One region of the Streptomyces sp. NPDC002868 genome, then DNA from elsewhere that is predicted to be linked to it. Evidence: riboswitches for the same ligand, from Rfam matches in the RefSeq annotation. Region 1 holds a riboswitch; each other region holds the start of a gene.

Region 1 (4,818 bases):
TCTTCGCGAAGGCGGGCGACGCGTTCGCGCAGATCAACCCGGTGACGGACAAGCCACGGGGCGCGCTGGTGCCGGCCGAGATGGGGCAATGGGGCTACGCCACGCTGGCGCTGGGCTCGGCGCTCGCACTCTTCATGTATCCGCACTCGATCACGGCGACGCTCTCTTCGCGCAGCCGTGACGTGATCCGCCGCAACACCACGATCCTGCCGCTGTATTCGCTGATGCTGGGCCTGCTGGCGCTGCTCGGCTTCATGGCGATCGCGGCGGGCATCAAGGTGCAGAACGGGCAACTGGCCATTCCGCAACTGTTCGAGACCATGTTCCCGGACTGGTTCGCGGGTGTCGCCTTCGCGGCGATCGGCATCGGCGCGCTCGTGCCGGCGGCGATCATGTCGATCGCGGCGGCGAATCTGTTCACGCGGAACATCTACAAGGACTTCATCAAGCCGGACGCGACGCCCGCGCAGGAGACGAAGGTCTCCAAGCTGGTCTCGCTGCTGGTGAAGGTGGGCGCGCTGGTCTTCGTCCTGACGATGGACAAGACGGTGGCGATCAACTTCCAGCTTCTTGGCGGCATCTGGATCCTCCAGACACTGCCGGCGCTGGTGGGCGGCCTGTTCACGCGCTGGTTCCACCGCTGGGCGCTGCTGGCGGGCTGGGCGGTCGGCATGATCTACGGCACGGCGGCTGCGTACGGAGTGGCGAGCCCGACGCAGAAGCACTTCGGCGGCTCGTCGGCGGAGATCCCGGGCATCGGCGAGATCGGCTACATCGGCCTGACGGCATTCGTGCTGAACGTGGTGGTCACCGTGGTCCTGACGTTCGTACTGCGGGCGGCGAAGGCGCCAGAGGGTGTCGACGAGACGAGCCCGTCGGACTACACGGCGGACGCGGACGACCCGGGCGTGCGGGTGGAGCTGCCGAAGGCCACCGCGGGCGCCGGTCACTGAGCCGGCACCGACCGGTCACCGGGGACCTCACCGGTCGAGGGCCGTCGCGCTTCCCACGGGAAAGCGCGGCGGCCCTCGCCGTACCTCAGATAAGAATGTGCGCATGAGACGTGGTTCGCGTTTGTCACTGCTTCTGCTGCTGTCCCTCGCCCTTGCCGGCTGCGGTACGGAAGTGGCGGGCAACAGCGGCACGCGGGGCAGCGACGGTACGGGGAGCACCAGCGGTCCTGTGCCCGAGCGGTCCGCGCTCGAGGCGCGCGCCCGAGCGCTTCAGACCCTGCCCGAGCATGTGTATGTGACGCGGTCCGACGGCTTCGAGCTGGCGCGGCAGTCCGTGGGTGTCATCGGCGGCGACGGCTTCTCGGCCACGTACGTATCGAAGACCGGCGGGCAGATCACGCTCTTGGTCGACCGGGGCAAGGTGGACGAGGCGAACTGCTCGGAACTCCCGATGGGTTCGGCCACGGGCGCGGCCGGCCCGGCCCGCGCACCCTGCGCGAAGGACGGCAAGGGCTGGTACCGCACCTCGGACAGCGGCCATGAGTACGTCCGTACGGAGAACGGTCTGCGGATCCAGATCAGCGCCGGCACTCAGGTGGAGCGCGACGTCCTGCGCGAAGCCGCCGAGGCGGCCCATCTCGCCGACGACCGTGAGCTGGACGAGGTCCTGCCCCAGGCCGAGGACATCGGCGGGCAGACGCCTGTGGAGCGCGGCGACCTGCCCCCGGCCGGCGACGGCGCCCCCAACAATGAGGTGGGCGTGAGCGGCTGACCCGGTCCACACTGCGCCCATGGACATCACCATCAGGGCAGTGCGGCCGAAGGAGTACACCGAGCTGGGCGAGATCACCGCCCAGGCATATCTGGGCGACGGGCTGCTGGACTTCGGCGAGGACGATACGTATCTGCATGCGCTGCGGGATGTGGCGCGGCGGGCCGCCGATGCCGAGGTGCTCGTCGCCGTCGACGGTCGCGGCCGCCTGCTCGGTGGCGTGACCTTCGTCTCGGGCGGCGGGGCGTGGGCCGATGTCGCCCGCTCCGACGAGGCCGAGTTCCGGATGCTCGCCGTCGCCGAGCAGGCCCGTGGGCGCGGTGTCGGCGAGGCCCTTGTGCGGGCGTGCGTCGAGCGCGCCCGGGCCGTAGAGGGGTGCCGGCGGCTCCTGCTGTCGACCCAGCCCACCATGCTCGCCGCCCACCGGATCTACGAGCGGATGGGCTTCGTCCGTACGCCCGACCGGGACTGGGAGCCCATCCCAGGACTCCCCCTGTTGACTTACGCGTTGGAGCTGTAGCCCGTCACGACACAACATGTGGGGGGTGCCGCATCGAGCGGCCCCCACATGTATGCTCGTGCTCGCTGTCGCCGCAGGGGAATCCGGTGCGAATCCGGAACTGTCCCGCAACGGTGTGTTGTGGTGCGCTTTGTCGTACCCACCAGTCCGAAGACCTGCCGATGGTGCATCCGGCTCGACCGAACCGGGTGCCGAGACATCCGGGCCTCGCGGTTGGGTCGGTGGATGCCGTGCGGTGTGCTGCCTTTTTCCGGGTACGTGCGCCCCCGCGGCCCTCCCCCTCCCCCGTCGGCCCAGAGCCGAGCGAGGGAGAGCACCACGTGACCATCGCGCCAGCCGATCCGGCTTCAGGCATCGCAGAGCAGGCTGCCGACGGCCCCGGGACCGCGCTTCTGCGGACCCTGACCGATCTCACCGCCGATCTGCCGGACACCGACCCGGGGCGCGTCGCCGCCGCCGCGCTGCGCGGCCGCAACGCCCGGTCGGACGCGGCCGAGTTGCGCAGCCTCGCCACCGACGCCGCCGCGGGGCTGATCTCCGAGGACCCGGCCTACTCCCGGCTCGCCGCCCGCCTGCTGACCCGTCATATCGCGGACGAGGCCGCCGGACAGGGCGCGGTGGCCTTCTCCGCGTCGGTCGCGGTCGGCCACCGCGAGGGCCTGATCGCCGACCGCACGGCCGAGTTCGTCACGCTGCACGCCGCCCGTCTCGACGCGCTGATCGACCAGGACGCCGACGACCGTTTCGGCTACTTCGGGCTGCGCACCCTCTACAGCCGCTACCTGCTCCGGCACCCCCTCACCCGCCAGGTGATCGAGACCCCGCAGCACTTCATGCTGCGCGTCGCCTCCGGGCTGGCGGAGGACACCTCCGCGCGGGCCCTGGACGAAGTCGCCGCGCTGTACGGGCTGATGAGCCGCCTCGACTACCTCCCGTCGTCACCGACGCTCTTCAACTCCGGCACCCGTCACCCGCAGATGTCCTCCTGCTACCTGCTGGACTCCCCGCTGGACGAGCTCGACTCGATCTACGACCGCTACCACCAGGTCGCACGCCTCTCCAAGCACGCGGGCGGCATCGGTCTCTCGTACTCCCGCATCCGCGCCCGCGGTTCGCTGATCCGCGGCACCAACGGCCACTCCAACGGCATCGTGCCGTTCCTGAAGACCCTCGACGCCTCGGTCGCCGCCGTGAACCAGGGCGGCCGGCGCAAGGGCGCCGCCGCGATCTACCTGGAGACCTGGCACGCGGACATCGAGGAGTTCCTGGAGCTGCGCGACAACACCGGTGAGGACGCGCGGCGTACGCACAACCTCAACCTCGCGCACTGGATCCCGGACGAGTTCATGCGGCGCGTCGAGGCCGACGCCGAGTGGTCGCTGTTCTCACCCGCCGATGTGCCGGACCTGGTCGACCTGTGGGGCGACGAGTTCGACGCGGCGTACCGCAAGGCGGAGGCCGGGGGACTCGCGCGCAGGACCATCCCCGCACGGGAGTTGTACGGCCGGATGATGCGTACGCTCGCCCAGACCGGCAACGGCTGGATGACCTTCAAGGACGCCTCCAACCGCACGGCGAACCAGACCGCAGAGCCGGGCAAGGTCGTCCACTCCTCGAACCTGTGCACCGAGATCCTGGAGGTGACGGACGACGGGGAGACAGCCGTCTGCAACCTCGGCTCGGTCAACCTCGGTTCGTTCGTGCTCGCGACGGGAGACATCGACTGGGAGCGGCTGGACGAGACCGTCCGTACCGCCGTGACCTTCCTCGACCGGGTCGTCGACATCAACTTCTACCCGACCGAGCAGGCCGGCCGCTCCAACGCCAAGTGGCGTCCGGTGGGCCTGGGCGCGATGGGCCTGCAGGACGTCTTCTTCAAGCTCCGCCTCCCCTTCGACTCGCCCGAGGCGAAGGCGCTCTCCACGAAGATCGCCGAGCGGATCATGCTCGCCGCGTACGAGGCGTCCTGCGACCTCGCCGAGCGCAACGGCCCGCTGCCCGCCTGGTCCCAGACCCGCGCGGCCCGTGGCGTGCTGCACCCCGACCACTACGACGTGGCTCTCAACTGGCCAGAACGCTGGGACGCGTTGCGCACCCGCGTCGCCGAGAGCGGCATGCGCAACTCCCTCCTCCTCGCCATCGCGCCGACGGCGACCATCGCCTCGATCGCGGGCGTGTACGAGTGCATCGAGCCGCAGGTCTCCAACCTCTTCAAGCGCGAGACGCTGAGCGGTGAGTTCCTCCAGGTCAACGCCTACCTGGTGGAGGAGCTGAAGAAGCTCGGCGTGTGGGACGCGCAGACCCGTGAGGCGCTGCGCGAGTCCAGCGGCTCGGTGGAGGGCTTCAGCTGGATCCCGGCCGACGTCCGCGCGCTGTACCGCACGGCGTGGGAGATCCCGCAGCGCGGCCTGATCGACATGGCCGCCGCCCGCACCCCCTTCCTGGACCAGTCGCAGTCGCTGAACCTGTTCCTGGAGACGCCGACCATCGGGAAGCTCAGCTCGATGTACGCGTACGCGTGGAAGCAGGGCCTGAAGACGACGTACTACCTGCGCTCCCGCCCGGCGACGCGG
Region 2 (4,818 bases), on a different contig from region 1:
ACGGGCCCGGTGAGCATGCCCTTGACGGGGCGACTGGTCAGCGACTGGGCGTACCGGGTCCAGCGGACGGTCATCGGGTCGGGCCGGGAGATGTCGCCGGCCAGGATCGGCGGCCGGACATAGCGGGTGCCGTACGACTGGACCCAGCCGTGCCCGGTGGCAAGGTAGCCGCTGAGCTGCTCGGCGAAGTACTGCACCATGTCGTTGCGTTCGGGCTCGCCGTGTACGAGGACGTCGATGCCGGTCTTCTCCTGGAAGGAGATGACCTCGCGGATCTCGGCCTCGATCCGCTTCTCGTATCCCTCGGTGTCGAGGCGTCCCGACCTCAGGTCTGCCCGCGCGGTGCGCAACTCGGTGGTCTGCGGGAACGAACCGATCGTGGTCGTGGGAAGGAGGGGCAGGCCGAGGCGCGAGCGCTGGGCGGCGGCACGCTCGGTGTACGGGAGGCTGCGCCGGGTGTCGGCCTCGGAGACGGCCGCGCAGCGGGCCCGTACGGCGGGGTCGTGGGTGAGCGCGGAGGTGGCGCGGGAGAGCAGGTCGGCCCGGTTGGCCGCGAGTTGGGCGGCGATGCTGCCGGCGCCCTCGGTCAGTCCGCGGGCCAGGGTGACCACCTCGGCCGTCTTCTGGCGGGCGAAGGCCAGCCAGCGCGCGACCTGCGTGTCCACGTCCCGTTCCGCGGCCGCGTCGAGGGGCACGTGCAGCAGGGAGCAGGACGCCGCCACATCCACCCGGTCGGCGAACCCCAGCAGGGTGGCGAGTGTGGCGGTCGACTTCTCGAGGTCGTTGATCCATACGTTGCGGCCGTCGACGACTCCGGCGACGAGCCGCTTGCCGGGCAGGCCGCCCACGGCGGCGAGGTCGCCGAGGTTGGCGGCGGCAGGCCCGGTGAAGTCGAGGGCGAGTCCGTCGATCGGCGCTTTGGCCAGCACGGGGAGGGCGTCGCCGAGCCGGTCGAAGTAGGAGGCGACCAGGAGTTGGGGCCGGTCGGTCAGTCTGCCCAGCTCCCGGTAGGCGCGGGCCGCGGCGTTCAGCACGGCCCGTGGCTGGTCCTGGACCAGGGCCGGCTCGTCGAGCTGCACCCACTGCGCGCCCGCGGCCCGCAGGTCGGAGAGCACTTCGGCGTACACCGGAAGCAGCCGGTCGAGGAGGGTGAGCGGTTCGAAGTCTGCGAGGACGCCGGGCGCGGGCTTGGCGAGCAGAAGATATGTGACGGGTCCGACGAGCACCGGGCGGGCGGTGAGACCGAGCGCGAGCGCCTCCTTCAGCTCGGCGACCTGCTTGGCGGAGTCGGCGGTGAAGGCGGTGTCGGGGCCGAGTTCGGGCACGAGGTAGTGGTAGTTGGTGTCGAACCACTTGGTCATTTCCAGGGGCGCGACGTCCTGGGTCCCGCGGGCCATGGCGAAGTAGCCGTCGAGCGTGCCGGCCTCGACGGCCGCACGGTGGCGCGCGGGAATGGCGCCGACCATGACGCTGGTGTCCAGGACATGGTCGTAGTACGAGAAGTCTCCGGTGGGCACTTCATGGATGCCGGCCTCGGCCAGCTGCTGCCAGTTGGCCCGGCGCAGTTGAGCGGCTGTCTCCCGGAGGGCGTCGGCTTCGACACGGCCCTTCCAGTAGCCCTCGATGGCCTTCTTCAGTTCCCGGTCGGGGCCCTGGCGTGGATAGCCGTAGACAGTGGCCCTGGCTCCGGCGGCTGAGGATGTGCTGGTCACGGAACTCTCCTTCGCGAGTACTCGTCAGGCGACCCCGGAGCGGATCGTGGAACGCGAAGGAACGGCAACCGGAGCAGCCGCCGGCACGCCTGTGCCTGTGCTGCCCGTACCGCCGACCCGCCCACGAGGTCACCGAGATCTCCGCGCACGTCGGTCGCGCACGGGCAGTGGCAGGTCTTCGGACTTGTGGGCACGCCTTCCTCGTACGTGTCGTACGAAGGCACCTACTGGCCGTCGCTTCCCGGATCCTGTGCCGGATCCAGTGCGTATGACGGCGGTCGTTCCCACTTACCGCTGCGGGGCAGTTCCGGATTTCCACCGGATTCCCTCTTGCGACGCGCCTGCCTGGAGGGCAGGGCGAACCAACTGCAAGACCCAGCCTAGGCGCTGCCCCTCGCGGGGAACACCCCCGCCCCCGGCGGGGGCGGGGGCGGGGGCGGGGGCGGGGGCGGGGGCGGGGGTGTCAGCTTCCGGTCCTGCTCACTTCCCCGGTCCCGTTCACTTCCCCGGTCGGGCGGCGTCCCCGACGCGCAGGCCGGATCCGGCCACGCGTGCCTTGATGCCGTCGCGCTCCACGGTGATGTCCCGCAGCCGCAGCTCGCTGAGCGAGTCGGGCAGCTCGAAGGAGAGGGAGAGCCGCTCCGAGAGCTCCGGCGGCCTGACCGCGAGCAGTCCCTTGACCAGCGCGGGGTCGATGCCCGCTTTCTCCAGCAGCTGTGGATGCGCGATCACCACATCGACGAGGTTGACCTTCATCAGACGCTCGGCGAACTTCGGTGCTCCGGTGAGCCGGTGGAGTTCCTCCTCGCTCCGCAGCGCCCGGCGCACCTGCTCCTTCGGCACTCCGAGCCGGTCCACGATGGCGGGCACCGCCAGCAGTGCCTTCGCGCGGGCTGCTTCGCGGCTGATCCGCTCGGCCGTCTCGCGGTGCAGCCGCAGTCCCGAATGGTCTGCGTCCTTGCCGGGCCGGTAGGTGGCGACACCGGGAATGTCGAGCTGCATGCCGTCGAGGGTGGTGGTGAGGGCCCGGTTGTTGTCGCGCCGGATGTGCGCACGGGCACGTACGCGCAGTTCCTGTCCGGCGATGGCCAGTTCGCCGTTCACGCGCACCCCGTCGGCGCCGCTGCCGGTGAACCGGAGCTGTGAGGCGCCCAGTTCGCGGTTGAGGTCGTCGAAGGAGAGCAGCACCTCGCCGTCGAGGTTGCCGATGACGGCGCCCTTGATCGAGGTCGGGGCGTCGCCGACGATGCGTACGTCCTTGGCGGTGGCCCGCACTTCGGCGAGCGAGACGCGGTCGGCGGAGACGTCCGGCACGGTGACGTCAACCCGGTCGATCCGCTCGTCGATGAGCTGGGTGAGGAAGGGGAAGCCGTGGATGTCCACGTCCGGCCTGGTGGCGAGTGAGAGCGACTGCTGGAGTTTGTCCGCCGCCTTGCTCTGCGCGTACGCCTCCGCGAGCCGGTCGGCGAGCAGCAGACAGACGGTGCACAGGAGCGCCGCGACGGTCAGCTTCACCACCGCGGGCAGAGCCGCGAGACGGCTCTGCCCGCGGTGGTTGGGCGGTGACCAGTCGTCCTCGTCGTCGAGGTCGGAGGTGAGCCCGAGCTCCAGCGGGTCCCGCGGGACGTAGTTGGCGTAATCGGGTTCCGGGTCTGCCAGTTGAGCGAGTTCTTCGTACGGATTTCGTGAATGCGCTGATATGCGTGTGGGGGGTCGCATCGGCTCATCCCACCACGTGAGCCACCCTCGAACGCAAGTCCTACCGTGCGTACGTAATGGTTTGAGCCAAAATTTCGGCGATCCGCCGCCTGCCGGGCCCGCGTCAGCGCCTAGCCCAGGACCTTGAGGATCTCGGCGGCGAGCGGGGCGGACGAAGCAGGGTTCTGGCCGGTGACCAGATTGCGGTCCACGACCACCTTCGGGGCCCAGGGCTCGCCCTCCTGGAAGTCCGCGCCGAGTTCGACGAGCCGGTTCTGGAGCAGCCACTTCGCCTTGTCCGCCAAGCCGGCCTGCGTCTCCTCCGCGTTGGTGAAACCGGTCAGCCGGTAGCCGGTGAACGGCCAGGAGCCGTCCTCGCGCTCCGCGGCGAGCAGCGCGGCCGGCCCGTGGCAGACCACGCCGAGCGGCTTGCCGGAGTCCAGGGCGGCGGTGAGCAGCTTGCCGGAGTCCGGGTTGACGGCCAGGTCCTCCATCGGGCCGTGGCCGCCGGGGTAGAAGACCGCGTCGTAGTCGGTCAGGTCGGCCTCCTCCAGCTTCAGCGGTCGCTGCAGGGCGGCGATCGAGGCCAGCTCGGTGGCGATCACGTCGGCGTTCTCCTTACCTCCGTTCACCTCGGGCGCGAGGCTCGCCCTGTCCACGGTGGGTACGACACCGCCCGGCGTGGCAACGGTGATGTCGTGCCCCGCCTCGGTGAAGGCCCGGTAGGGAGCCACGAGCTCTTCCGCCCAGAAGCCGGAGGGGTGCCGGGTGCCGTCGGTCAGGGTCCAGTGGTCCGCGCCGGTCACCACAAAAAGGATCTTCGCCATCTCACATCTCTCCGTCGAAAGGTCGCTGATGTCCTCGAACGTAGACCGATGTGCCATTGGAATCCAATAGGCTCTACACCATGAGGCATAGGGAATCCAATGGATTGTCGGGAATACAGGGACCGGCCCCGAACGGCCCGCTCGATCTGACCCTGCTGCGGACCTTCCTCGCCGTGCACCGCACCGGCTCGTTCACCGCGGCCGCCCGTCTGCTCGGTCTCTCCCAGCCGACCGTCACCACGCAGATCCGCTCCCTCGAGCGGCAGCTCGGACGCGAACTCTTCGGACGGCTCCCTCGTGGAGTCACCCCCACCCCGGTCGCCGACGATCTCGCAGCCCAGATCGCCGACCCGGTGGACGCCCTCGTCGCCGTCGCCGTCCGTGGTCAGGCCGGCGAGAGCGGCCCCGTCGATCCGGTCCATCTGGCAGGCCCCGCCGAGCTCCTCTGCACGCGCGCGCTGCCCGCCCTCGCGCCCCTGATCGAGCAGGGCGTACGCCTTCGGGTCACCACCGGCCTCACCGACGAACTCCTCGACGGCCTGCGCGCCGGCCACAGCGATCTGGTCATCGCCACCATCCGC
Region 3 (4,818 bases), on a different contig from region 1:
CCGGTGGACCAGCCGTGCAGGACGATGTGCTCGGCGCCGTGGCGCACCGCGAAGCGGATGGCCGCGTCCAGGTCGCGCCACTCGGAGTCGCCGAGGTGGCCGAGGCCGTCGGGGGGCCTGGGGGCGCCCTCGTCCCCTCTGTAGGCGATGTCGAGGACGGGGAACCGCTGGGCATGCAGGAACGGCAGGAGATTCAGCGGGTGTTCCCGGGTCGCGCCCAGGCCGTGCACGGTGATCATCCACGTCTCCCGCGGGCCCGGCACGAACCAGGCGGGCAGCGTGCCGAGTTCGCCGGGGATGTCGACATCGCGGTGGGCGAGGCCGAGCGCGCTCGACGGGTCGCCACTGTGCACCTGCGGGGTGAGCCGCACCCGGCTGCCGGGCTGCAGGCTGCCGCGGCTGACCCGCTCCAGGCGGCGTACGACGGTGTCGACGGGGTGCGACACCCCGTTGAGCACGGGGCCGACGACCGCGTGGACGTCCTCGCTGTGGAGTGCGTACGTGCCGGGGCGCTGTGTGGCGAGGCTGCGGGTCAGGGTCACCTGGCCGTCGGCCGTGGCGTGCACGGTGGGCCGGGGCTCGCCGGGCAGCGGACGGCCTGGCTGCGCTTTGAGCGCGGCATCGCTTGCGTACCGGCCGACCGCGATCGCGGCCGCGCCGAGACCTATCAGGGTGGTGACGGCCGCTGCCGTCGCTGTAGCCGGGCGCACCGTTCCAGTGTCGGCATCAGCACGCCTCGCTGCCAGTGGACGGCGATCGCAGATGGTGTCAGCGGGGCTGGCCGTACCCCTGGAGCTTCTCCGCGGCCTCGCGCAGCTGGGAGCCGGAGAGCAGGCTGGGCGTGTGTCCGGGCAGCGATGCCGCGGCCAGCCAGAGGCGGCACATCCACTCCAGCTGGGCGGTGCGGTCGTATGCCTGGTCGAGGGAGTCGCCGTAGGCGATGGTGCCGTGGTTCTGCAGGAGGCAGGCGGTGCGCTCGCGCAGGGCGTGGAGCATGTTCGCGGCCAGCTCGTCCGTTCCGTACAGGGCGTACCGCGCGACACGGACGGTGCCGCCGAGGGCCGCGGCCATGTAGTGGATGGGCGGGAGCTCGGGGACGAGGGTGGAGACGGCGGTGGCGTGCACGGCGTGGGTGTGGACCACGGCCCCGGCGTTCGTGTTGCGGTAGACCTCCAGGTGGAGCGGCAGCTCGCTGGTGGGGGCGAGCTCGCCGAGGAGCTGGTTGCCGTCGAGATCGACGGCGACGGCGTCCTCGGGGGTGAGCCGGTCGTAGGGGACTCCGCTCGGGGTGACCAGGACGAGTCCGCCGACCCGTGCCGAGACATTGCCCGATGTGCCCACCACCAGGCCTTCCGCCGCTGTCCTGCGGGCCGTGGCCACGAGGTCTTCCCACGCCCGCTCGATCGCGTCCTGCCGCACCTGATCGGTCATGCGGCGATCCTGTCAGGCGGTGCCGCGGCGGCGCAGGGGCAGGTGGGTGACGGAGATCACGCAAAGTGCCACAAAGGGCCGTTTTTCGCTTCGGCGCGGCGTCGGTGCCGCACCCTCCCCGTGCTGTCACCGGGCAGGCACGGAGCCGTCCGACAAGTGGAGTCAGGAATCCTCACTCGAGGACACCGCAACGCCCGTCCCAGTTCATCTTCCGTTCACTCAGGTTAACTACGTTCACCGGGCCACTGTCGCCAAACGATTGCCTGGGTAAATGGAACACATCACCTTGCTGCTCGCGATTGTGATCGTGACAGCGCTCGTGTTCGATTTCACGAACGGTTTCCACGACACCGCCAACGCGATGGCGACGACCATCTCGACCGGCGCTCTGAAACCCAAGACGGCGGTGGCAATGTCCGCCGTGCTCAACCTCGTCGGCGCGTTCCTGTCCGTGGAGGTCGCCAAGACGATCTCCAGCGGCATCGTCACCGAGGACGGCATCACACCAGAGGTCATATTCGCGGCGCTCGTCGGCGCCATCCTGTGGAACCTGATGACCTGGCTGATCGGCCTGCCCTCCAGCTCTTCGCACGCCCTCATGGGCGGACTGATCGGCGCCACCATCGCCTCGGTCGGCGTCGGCGGAGTCAACGGCGGCACCGTCGTCACCAAGGTGCTGATCCCCGCGATCGCCGCCCCGCTGGTCGCCGGCATCGCGGCGTTCCTGGCCTCCCGGCTGACGTACAGGATCGGCAAGAACGCCGACGAGAAGGCCACCGCGAAGGGCTACCGCGCCGGCCAGATCACCTCGGCGGGCCTCGTCTCCCTGGCCCACGGCACCAACGACGCGCAGAAGACCATGGGCATCATCACGCTGGCGCTCGTTGCCGGCGGCGTGCTCTCCCCCGGCTCCAACCCTCCGATGTGGGTCATCCTCTCCGCCGGTCTCGCGATCGCGCTGGGCACATACCTCGGCGGCTGGCGCATCATCCGCACCATGGGCAAGGGCCTGACCGACCTCCAGCCGCAGCAGGGCTTCGCCGCCCAGACCAGCGCGGCCAGCGTCATCCTCGCCTCCTCGAACCTCGGCTTCTCGCTGTCGACCACGCACTCCTGCTCCGGCGCCGTGATGGGCGCGGGTCTCGGCCGCAAGGGCGGCGTGGTCCGCTGGTCCACCGCCACCCGGATGTTCGTCGCCTGGGGCCTGACGCTGCCGGCCGCCGGTCTGGTCGCCGCGGGCTCGGAGTTCGTGACCAAGCAGGGCGACTGGGGTGTCGCGGCCGTCGCGGCCTTCCTGATCAGCGCCTGCGTCGCCATCTGGTTCGTCTCCCGCCGCCAGGTGGTCGACCACACCAATGTCAACGACGTGGCCGGCGACGCCGAGCCCGCCGGTGTTGTGACCGCCGCCATCGCCGCCGTCAGCCCGCCGCCGGCCGGCACGCCCGCGCAGGACCTCAAGACGACCATCCCGGCTCAGCCCCACGCGGCCGGCTCCGAGCCGACGACGCAGCCGGCCACGGTGTAAGGACAGATCAGCATGAAAATCGACTGGGCAGCACTCGGTTCCGTCTTCGGCGTGAGCCTCGTCGCCACCGTCGCCCTGGTGGGCCTGTTCACCCTGGGCGTCGTGGGCCTGACCAAGCAGGAGTCGGCGGCCGGAGGAGGCGGCGGCTCCGCGGTCCTGGCACGCACGGGCGCGTACGCCTGCTTCGCGCTCTGCGCGGCGGCCGTGGCGTACGGGATCTATCTGATCGTCGTCTGACGGCGGCTCACTCAGCACAAGGCCGGGCCGGGCACCCCTTCGGGTGACCGGCCCGGCCTTTTTCCGTGCCGTCGATGTGGGGCTCGGCACACTGTCCCACCGCAGGTCAAGGGCGAGTTGACGGGCGTTCTCGCACGTGGTGGACTGCCGGGGCCATCTACGGCGGCAGAAGAGGAAGCCGGTGCAAATCCGGCGCGGTCCCGCCACTGTCACCGGGGGAGCACTCCCCCGGAAGCCAGGAACTCTCACCGCCGATCACGTCGAACCAGGGCGCGGACACCCTGAGTGAGGACATATCGCCATGCGCGGCTGCGGTTCAGTTCCTGCTGTGGGTACGAGGGCCATTCCAGGCGAGACGTCGGCCTGAACCCATGCGTGCCGACCGCACTTTCGCCTACGGTGCCACCGCCGGCCTGGTCGGCGACCTGCTGCTCGGCGACCCTCGCCGGGGGCATCCGGTCGCCGCGTTCGGACGAGCGGCGGGCGCCGTCGAGCGCGTTCTGTGGCGCGACCACCGTGGCTGGGGCGCGCTGCACACCGCCGTGTGCGCCGGGGGCGCCGCGGCTGCCGCCGCGCTCCTCGCCCGCGGGGTCCGGGGCCGCTCCGCCTCCTCCGTCGCGCTGACCGCCGCCGCCACCTGGGCCGTCGTCGGCGGCACATCGCTGGGCCGTGAGGCGCGGGCCGTCGGCGGCGCGCTGGCCGCCGGGGACGTGGAGGTGGCCCGGGAGCGGCTGCCGCATCTGTGCGGGCGAGACCCGCAGAGCCTGGACGAGCAGCAGATCGCCCGCGCCGTCGTGGAGTCCGTTGCCGAGAACACCTCCGACGCGGTAGTGGGCGCGCTGGTCTGGGGAGCCCTCGCGGGTGTGCCGGGTCTGGTGGGATTCCGGGCGGTCAACACGCTGGACGCGATGGTCGGCCACAAGTCGCCCAGATACGGGCGGTTCGGCTGGGCCTCGGCGCGCCTCGACGACGTGGCCGGATGGCCGGGCGCCCGGCTCACCGCGGGTCTGGCGGTGCTCGTCGGCCAGGACCCGCGCGGAGCCGTACGGGCATGGCGGGACGACGCGAAGAAGCATCCGAGTCCGAACGCGGGCCCGGTGGAGGCGGCGTTCGCGGGGGCGCTCGGCGTACGGCTGGGCGGAACCCTCTCTTACGGCGGACGCGTCGAGCACCGTCCCGTACTCAACGGCACCGGCCGCCCGGTGGAGTTCGGCGACATCGAACGTGCCGTGCGGCTCTCGCGCCGCGTCGGCTGGCTGACACTGGCGGCCTGCGCTGCGGGCCGCGTGGCGGGGCACGCGCTGCGCGTGCGGCGCGCCGGAAAGGGGCGGGGATGAGCAGACGGAAGGCCGGGGGGCTGCTGGTCGCCGGGACCACCTCCGACGCGGGCAAGAGCGTCGTCACGGCCGGGATCTGCCGGTGGCTCGTCCGGCAGGGAGTGAAGGTCGCGCCCTTCAAGGGGCAGAACATGTCGCTCAATTCGTTCGTGACACGCGAGGGCGCGGAGATCGGGCGGGCGCAGGCCATGCAGGCGCAGGCCGCGCGCGTGGAGCCGAGCGCCCTGATGAACCCGGTGCTGCTCAAGCCGGGCAGCGACCGCTCCAGTCAGGTCGTGCTGATGGGCA
Region 4 (4,818 bases), on a different contig from region 1:
TCACGACGCGGTGCTGCATGCCGTACGCGAGGGCGTGCTCATCGTCGGCGGCGACGGGCGGCTGCTGCTCGCCAACGACGAGGCGCGCAGGCTGCTCAATCTGCCGTCGGACGTGGAAGGCCGCCCGGTCACCGAGCTCGGCCTTGACCCGCTCACCGCCAGGCTGCTCGCCTCCGGGCGGACCGCCACCGACGAGGTGCATCTGGTCGGGGACCGGCTGCTCGCCGTGAACCAGCGGCCGACGGACCAGGACGGCGGCCCGCCCGGCAGCGTCGCGACCCTGCGCGACACCACCGAGCTGCGAGCGCTGACCGGGAAGGCGGATGTGGCGCGGGGGCGTCTGAAGCTGCTGTACGACGCCGGTACGGAGATCGGCACCACCCTCGACGTGGTAGGCACCTGCGAGGAGCTGGCGGAGTTCGCCGCGGCCCGGTTCGCCGACTACGCCACCGTCGACCTGGTGGAGGAGGTGCTGCGCGGCGAGGAGCCGACTGCCGCGGGCACCAACCACGACATGCGCCGTGTGGCCTTCAGGGGACGGCGGGACGACACCGCGCTCTACCCGCTGGGCAAGCTGATCCACTTTGTGCCGTCCACCCCGCTGGGTTTCGGCATCCGCAGGGGCGAGGCGGTCATGGAGGCCGATCTGGCCGCGTACGCCGGGTGGCAGGAGCAGGATCCGGTGCGGGCCAGGAAGCTCGTCGAGCACGGAATCCACTCGATGATCGCGGTGCCGATGCGCGCCCGCGGCGTGATTCTGGGCGTGGCGATGTTCTGGCGCTCCGAGAAGCCCGAGCCGTTCGAGGAGGAGGACCTGTCTCTCGCGGAGGAGCTGGTCGCGAGGGCCGCGGTCAGCATCGACAACGCCCGCCGCTACACCCGCGAGCACACCATGGCGGTGACCCTCCAGCGCAGTCTGCTGCCGCGCGGCCTGCCCGAACAGAACGCCATCGACGTCGCCTACCGCTACCGGCCCGCGCAGGCAGGGCTCGGCGGGCTCGGCGGCGTCGGCGGGGACTGGTTCGACATCATCCCGCTGCCGGGCGCCCGGGTGGCGCTTGTGGTGGGCGACGTCGTGGGCCACGGCCTGCACGCCGCGGCGACCATGGGCCGGCTGCGGACCGCGGTCCACAACTTCTCCAGCCTTGATCTGCCGCCCGACGAGCTCCTGTGGCACCTCGACGAGCTGGTCGCCCGCATCGACCAGGACGAGACCGCGGACGGCACCGAGGGGGTCACCGGAGCCACCTGCATCTACGTGATCTACAACCCGGTGTCCGGACACTGCACGATGTCACGGGCCGGCCATCTCCAGCCCGTCATCGTCCGCCCGGACGGCACCGCGGTCTTCGCCGATGTGCCCGGCGGCCCGCCGCTCGGGCTCGGCGGACTGCCCTTCGAGACCCTGGACCTCCAGCTGCCCGAGGACAGCCGCCTGGTCCTGTACACGGACGGGCTCGTGGAGGACCGCGACCGCGACATCGACGACGGCCTGGCGCTGCTGCGCCAGACGCTGGCGGAGCACGCGGACCGGAGCCCGGAGGAAACCTGCGAGGCGGTGCTGAAGGAGCTGCTGCCGGAACGCCCGCGCGACGACATCGCGCTGCTCGTCGGCCGTACGCGCGTCCTGGACTCCAGCCGGGTGACCGACTGGGAGGTGCCGTCCGACCCGTCGGCCGTGGGCGAGGTGCGGTCCGCCGTCTCCCGCAAGCTGGCCGAGTGGGGTCTGGAGGAGGAGGCCTTCACGACGGAGCTGATCCTCAGCGAGCTGGTCACCAACGCGATCCGGTACGCCTCGGGCCCGATCCGCGTACGGCTGATCCGTGACCGCTCCCTGATCTGCGAGGTCTCGGACCACAGCAGCACGTCCCCGCACCTGCGCCAGGCGGCGACCACCGACGAGGGCGGCCGGGGGCTGTTCCTGGTCGCCCAGTTCGCGGAACGCTGGGGCACGCGGTACACCCCGGACGGCAAGGTCATCTGGACGGAACAGCCACTGCCGACCGAGGGGCAGTGAGCGCGGGTGTCAGCCGGCCTCCGGGCCCAGCGGGCGTCCGCACTTCATGTTCCAGCGGCCCCCGCGTCCGGTGAGTTCCGTCAGGGTCAGGGGGGCGACGTCCAGGCGCCAGAACGCCTCAGGTGGCAGGGACAGCGACTGCACGATCGCCGCCCGCGTCACCGCCGGGTCGACGACCGCGAGGACACGGCCCGCGTCGGGCGGGAGCGACTCCAGCCACGCGCCCACCCGCGTGCACAGCGACCGTAGCGACTCGCCGCCGTGCGGTGCGCACGACGGGTCACTGAGCCACGCCGACACCGACTCCGGTTCGCCGGCGCTCACTTCGTCCAGTCGTCGCCCACGCCAGCGGCCCAAGTCCCAGTCGCCGAGGGCCTCGGCGGGCTCCGCCCGCAGGCCCAGCTCGGCGGCTGTCTCCCGGCAGCGCGCGGACGGGCCGCTCAAGAGCCGGTCGGCGCGCGGCAGCGTACCCGCGGCGGCGCGGGCGCGGCGTGCTCCAGACTCGTCCAGCGGCGCGTCGCCGTCGAAGCGGGCCTCCCGCAGCGCCGCGTTCGTCGCAGGTGAGACCAACATCACCCGTACCGTCATCCCGTGCGCTCCCCTCCCCTTCGCGGCCAAGGAACAAGCACATCATGGGCGTTCGGGCGCCCGGTCACGCGCCCCTGCGCCGTAGCGGTGCAGGCCCGCAAGCGGTACGGTCTCGTGGACATTGACGACGGTGTGACGGAAGCCCGGTGAGAATCCGGCACGGTCGCGCCACTGTGTACCCGTTCCCCGCGGGAAGTCAGACCCAGCACCTTCGTCTCAGGCACCACGATCGGGACGCGTGTTCCCCCAGGAGGTTCTGCCATGGCACAGTCTGCTGCGCCCGCCACCGCCGCGCCGGCCATCACCCCCATCTCGCTCACGGCCATCGCCCCCTGGGCGCTCTTCTTCGGCGTTCTGATGCTGGTTCTGCTCTACTTCGTCGGCGCCGAGCAGGGCGCCACCTCGCTCATCTCCGGCGAGAACGTCCACGAGTGGGTCCACGACGGACGTCATCTGCTCGGATTCCCCTGCCACTAGAACTTCTTCAGAGCTCAGGGGAAACACCATGAACTCCATATCTGTCAGAGGCCTGCTCGGCCGCGGCATGCTCGCGGGCCTGGTCGCCGGTGTCTGCGCTCTCGTCGTCGCGTATCTGCTCGGTGAGTCCCCTGTGGACGCCGCCATCGCGTTCGAAGAGAGCCACAGCCATGCGCACGGGGACGGCGGCGAGGAACTCGTCAGCCGCGCCATGCAGTCCACGGGCGGTCTCGCCACCGGCGTACTGGTCTTCGGCGTCGCGATCGGCGGCATCGCCGCCCTCGCGTTCGCCGTCGCACTCGGCCGCATCGGCCGGTTCGGCCCGCGCGCCACAGCCTTGCTGGTCGCTCTCGGCGCGCTGCTGAGCGTGTACGTCGTGCCGTTCCTCAAGTACCCGCCGAACCCACCGGCCGTCGGGGATCCCGACACGATCGGCCAGCGCACAACGCTGTACTTCCTGATGATCGTGCTCAGCGTCCTGCTCACGGTCGCCGCGGTGATCCTCGGCAAACGCCTGGCTCCCCGTCTTGGCAACTGGAACGCGACCGTCGCCGCCGCGGCCGCGTTCGTCGTCGCCGCCGGTCTCGCCTTCGCCTTCCTGCCCTCGTTCAACGAGGTGCCGAAGGGCTTCCCGGCAGCCGTGGTCTGGGAGTTCCGGCTGGCCACGCTCGCCATCCAGGTCACCCTCTGGACCTGCTTCGGACTGGTCTTCGGGTACCTCGCCGAGCGGCTCCTCGCCCCGGGGACCGCGGTGGTGGACGGGAAGGGCGCATCGCGGGCGACAGCCGCCGCGAACTGACCGAGCTGGGGCTCCGCCCCGGACCCCGCGCCTCAATCGCCGGCGGGGCTGAGTTTTCCCGCCGGTCGGCCCGAATCTTCAGGCCGACCGGCGGAAATCAAGCCCGTCCGGCCGATTGAGGACAACGCCCGAACGGCGTACCGGGGTCTGGGGCGAAGCCCCAGTTATCCCGCAGACGCCTCCACCGCGTCCGCGACAGCGTCGAGGAAGCGTGCGTGCGCGAGGTGGCTGCACGGAATCTCGGGGTTCCACGGCACCAGCCGCGCCCCGCCCGCCGCAGGCCGCCACGCCTCGATCGCGCTGAGCCGGTCGACCGGCAGGGCATTGGCCCGTACGTCCCTCAGCACGATGTCCGGCCGCAGTGACGCGGCCGCCGTCCAGTCGACGGTGGACCAGCTGGCGCCCGGTCCACGCTCGGGCTCCACCAGGCCGACACCGCAGTCGGCCAGCGCCCGCAGGTCCGCCCAGGCTCGGGGCCTGGCGAGGTGGACACTGTCCGGGGTGGCGGGCGACAGAGCCAGTACGCGTAACCCGGCGGCCTGGGCCGCGAGAGTACGTAACCGGCCTTCCGCACGGGCGAGTTCCACCGCACCCGAGCTGTCGGCGTCCGCTCCGAGCGACCGGGCGAGCGCCGTGAACCGGTCGCGTACGTCACCGAGTGAGCGGCCCTGCCCCACGTCGAAGACCACCACCGGGACCCGTTCCTCGATGTACTTCGCCGTGTCCGGATCCAGGCCGTACACCTGATCGGTGCCGTAGGTGACGGCGACCACCAGGTCGGGGTCCACCCGCAGGACCGCGTCCGCGTCCACGCGTGATCCCGACCCGAGGTAGGCGATGTCCCCGATGGGCAGGGAGCCGGCCTTGACCGGGTCTGCGGTGTCGCCGTCGTGGTGGGAACCGAAGATGCCCACCGGGCGAATGCCATGGTCGAAGA

Evidence for each region. A riboswitch is a leader RNA that binds a small molecule or an ion and turns the genes downstream of it on or off. The one in region 1 is predicted to bind cobalamin.
Region 2: linked by a shared signal. The riboswitch ahead of metE (5-methyltetrahydropteroyltriglutamate--homocysteine S-methyltransferase) and the one ahead of ACZ3H8_RS07075 (ribonucleoside-diphosphate reductase subunit alpha) in region 1 are both predicted to bind cobalamin.
Region 3: linked by a shared signal. The riboswitch ahead of ACZ3H8_RS11100 (cobalamin biosynthesis protein) and the one ahead of ACZ3H8_RS07075 (ribonucleoside-diphosphate reductase subunit alpha) in region 1 are both predicted to bind cobalamin.
Region 4: linked by a shared signal. The riboswitch ahead of ACZ3H8_RS01635 (CbtB domain-containing protein) and the one ahead of ACZ3H8_RS07075 (ribonucleoside-diphosphate reductase subunit alpha) in region 1 are both predicted to bind cobalamin.

The regions. Positions count from the first base shown of each region.
Region 1 covers NZ_JBVHDR010000002.1:263,967-268,784, forward strand. Annotated here, with positions in the region: gene mctP (monocarboxylate uptake permease MctP) at 1-953, shown strand, start outside; gene ACZ3H8_RS07065 (hypothetical protein) at 1,057-1,725, shown strand; gene ACZ3H8_RS07070 (GNAT family N-acetyltransferase) at 1,745-2,245, shown strand; cobalamin riboswitch at 2,263-2,422, shown strand; gene ACZ3H8_RS07075 (ribonucleoside-diphosphate reductase subunit alpha) at 2,566-4,818, shown strand, end outside.
Region 2 covers NZ_JBVHDR010000010.1:49,183-54,000, reverse strand. Annotated here, with positions in the region: gene metE (5-methyltetrahydropteroyltriglutamate--homocysteine S-methyltransferase) at 1-1,712, opposite strand, end outside; cobalamin riboswitch at 1,865-2,095, opposite strand; gene ACZ3H8_RS27270 (LmeA family phospholipid-binding protein) at 2,211-3,431, opposite strand; gene ACZ3H8_RS27265 (type 1 glutamine amidotransferase domain-containing protein) at 3,542-4,237, opposite strand; gene ACZ3H8_RS27260 (LysR family transcriptional regulator) at 4,318-4,818, shown strand, end outside.
Region 3 covers NZ_JBVHDR010000003.1:58,684-63,501, forward strand. Annotated here, with positions in the region: gene ACZ3H8_RS11080 (alpha/beta hydrolase) at 1-710, opposite strand, end outside; gene ACZ3H8_RS11085 (class II aldolase/adducin family protein) at 769-1,431, opposite strand; gene ACZ3H8_RS11090 (inorganic phosphate transporter) at 1,703-2,956, shown strand; gene ACZ3H8_RS11095 (hypothetical protein) at 2,969-3,193, shown strand; cobalamin riboswitch at 3,325-3,459, shown strand; gene ACZ3H8_RS11100 (cobalamin biosynthesis protein) at 3,565-4,530, shown strand; gene ACZ3H8_RS11105 (cobyric acid synthase) at 4,527-4,818, shown strand, end outside.
Region 4 covers NZ_JBVHDR010000001.1:353,383-358,200, reverse strand. Annotated here, with positions in the region: gene ACZ3H8_RS01645 (SpoIIE family protein phosphatase) at 1-2,017, shown strand, start outside; gene ACZ3H8_RS01640 (histidine phosphatase family protein) at 2,027-2,605, opposite strand; adenosylcobalamin (AdoCbl) riboswitch at 2,716-2,863, shown strand; gene ACZ3H8_RS01635 (CbtB domain-containing protein) at 2,867-3,082, shown strand; gene ACZ3H8_RS01630 (CbtA family protein) at 3,111-3,881, shown strand; gene ACZ3H8_RS01625 (substrate-binding domain-containing protein) at 4,046-4,818, opposite strand, start outside.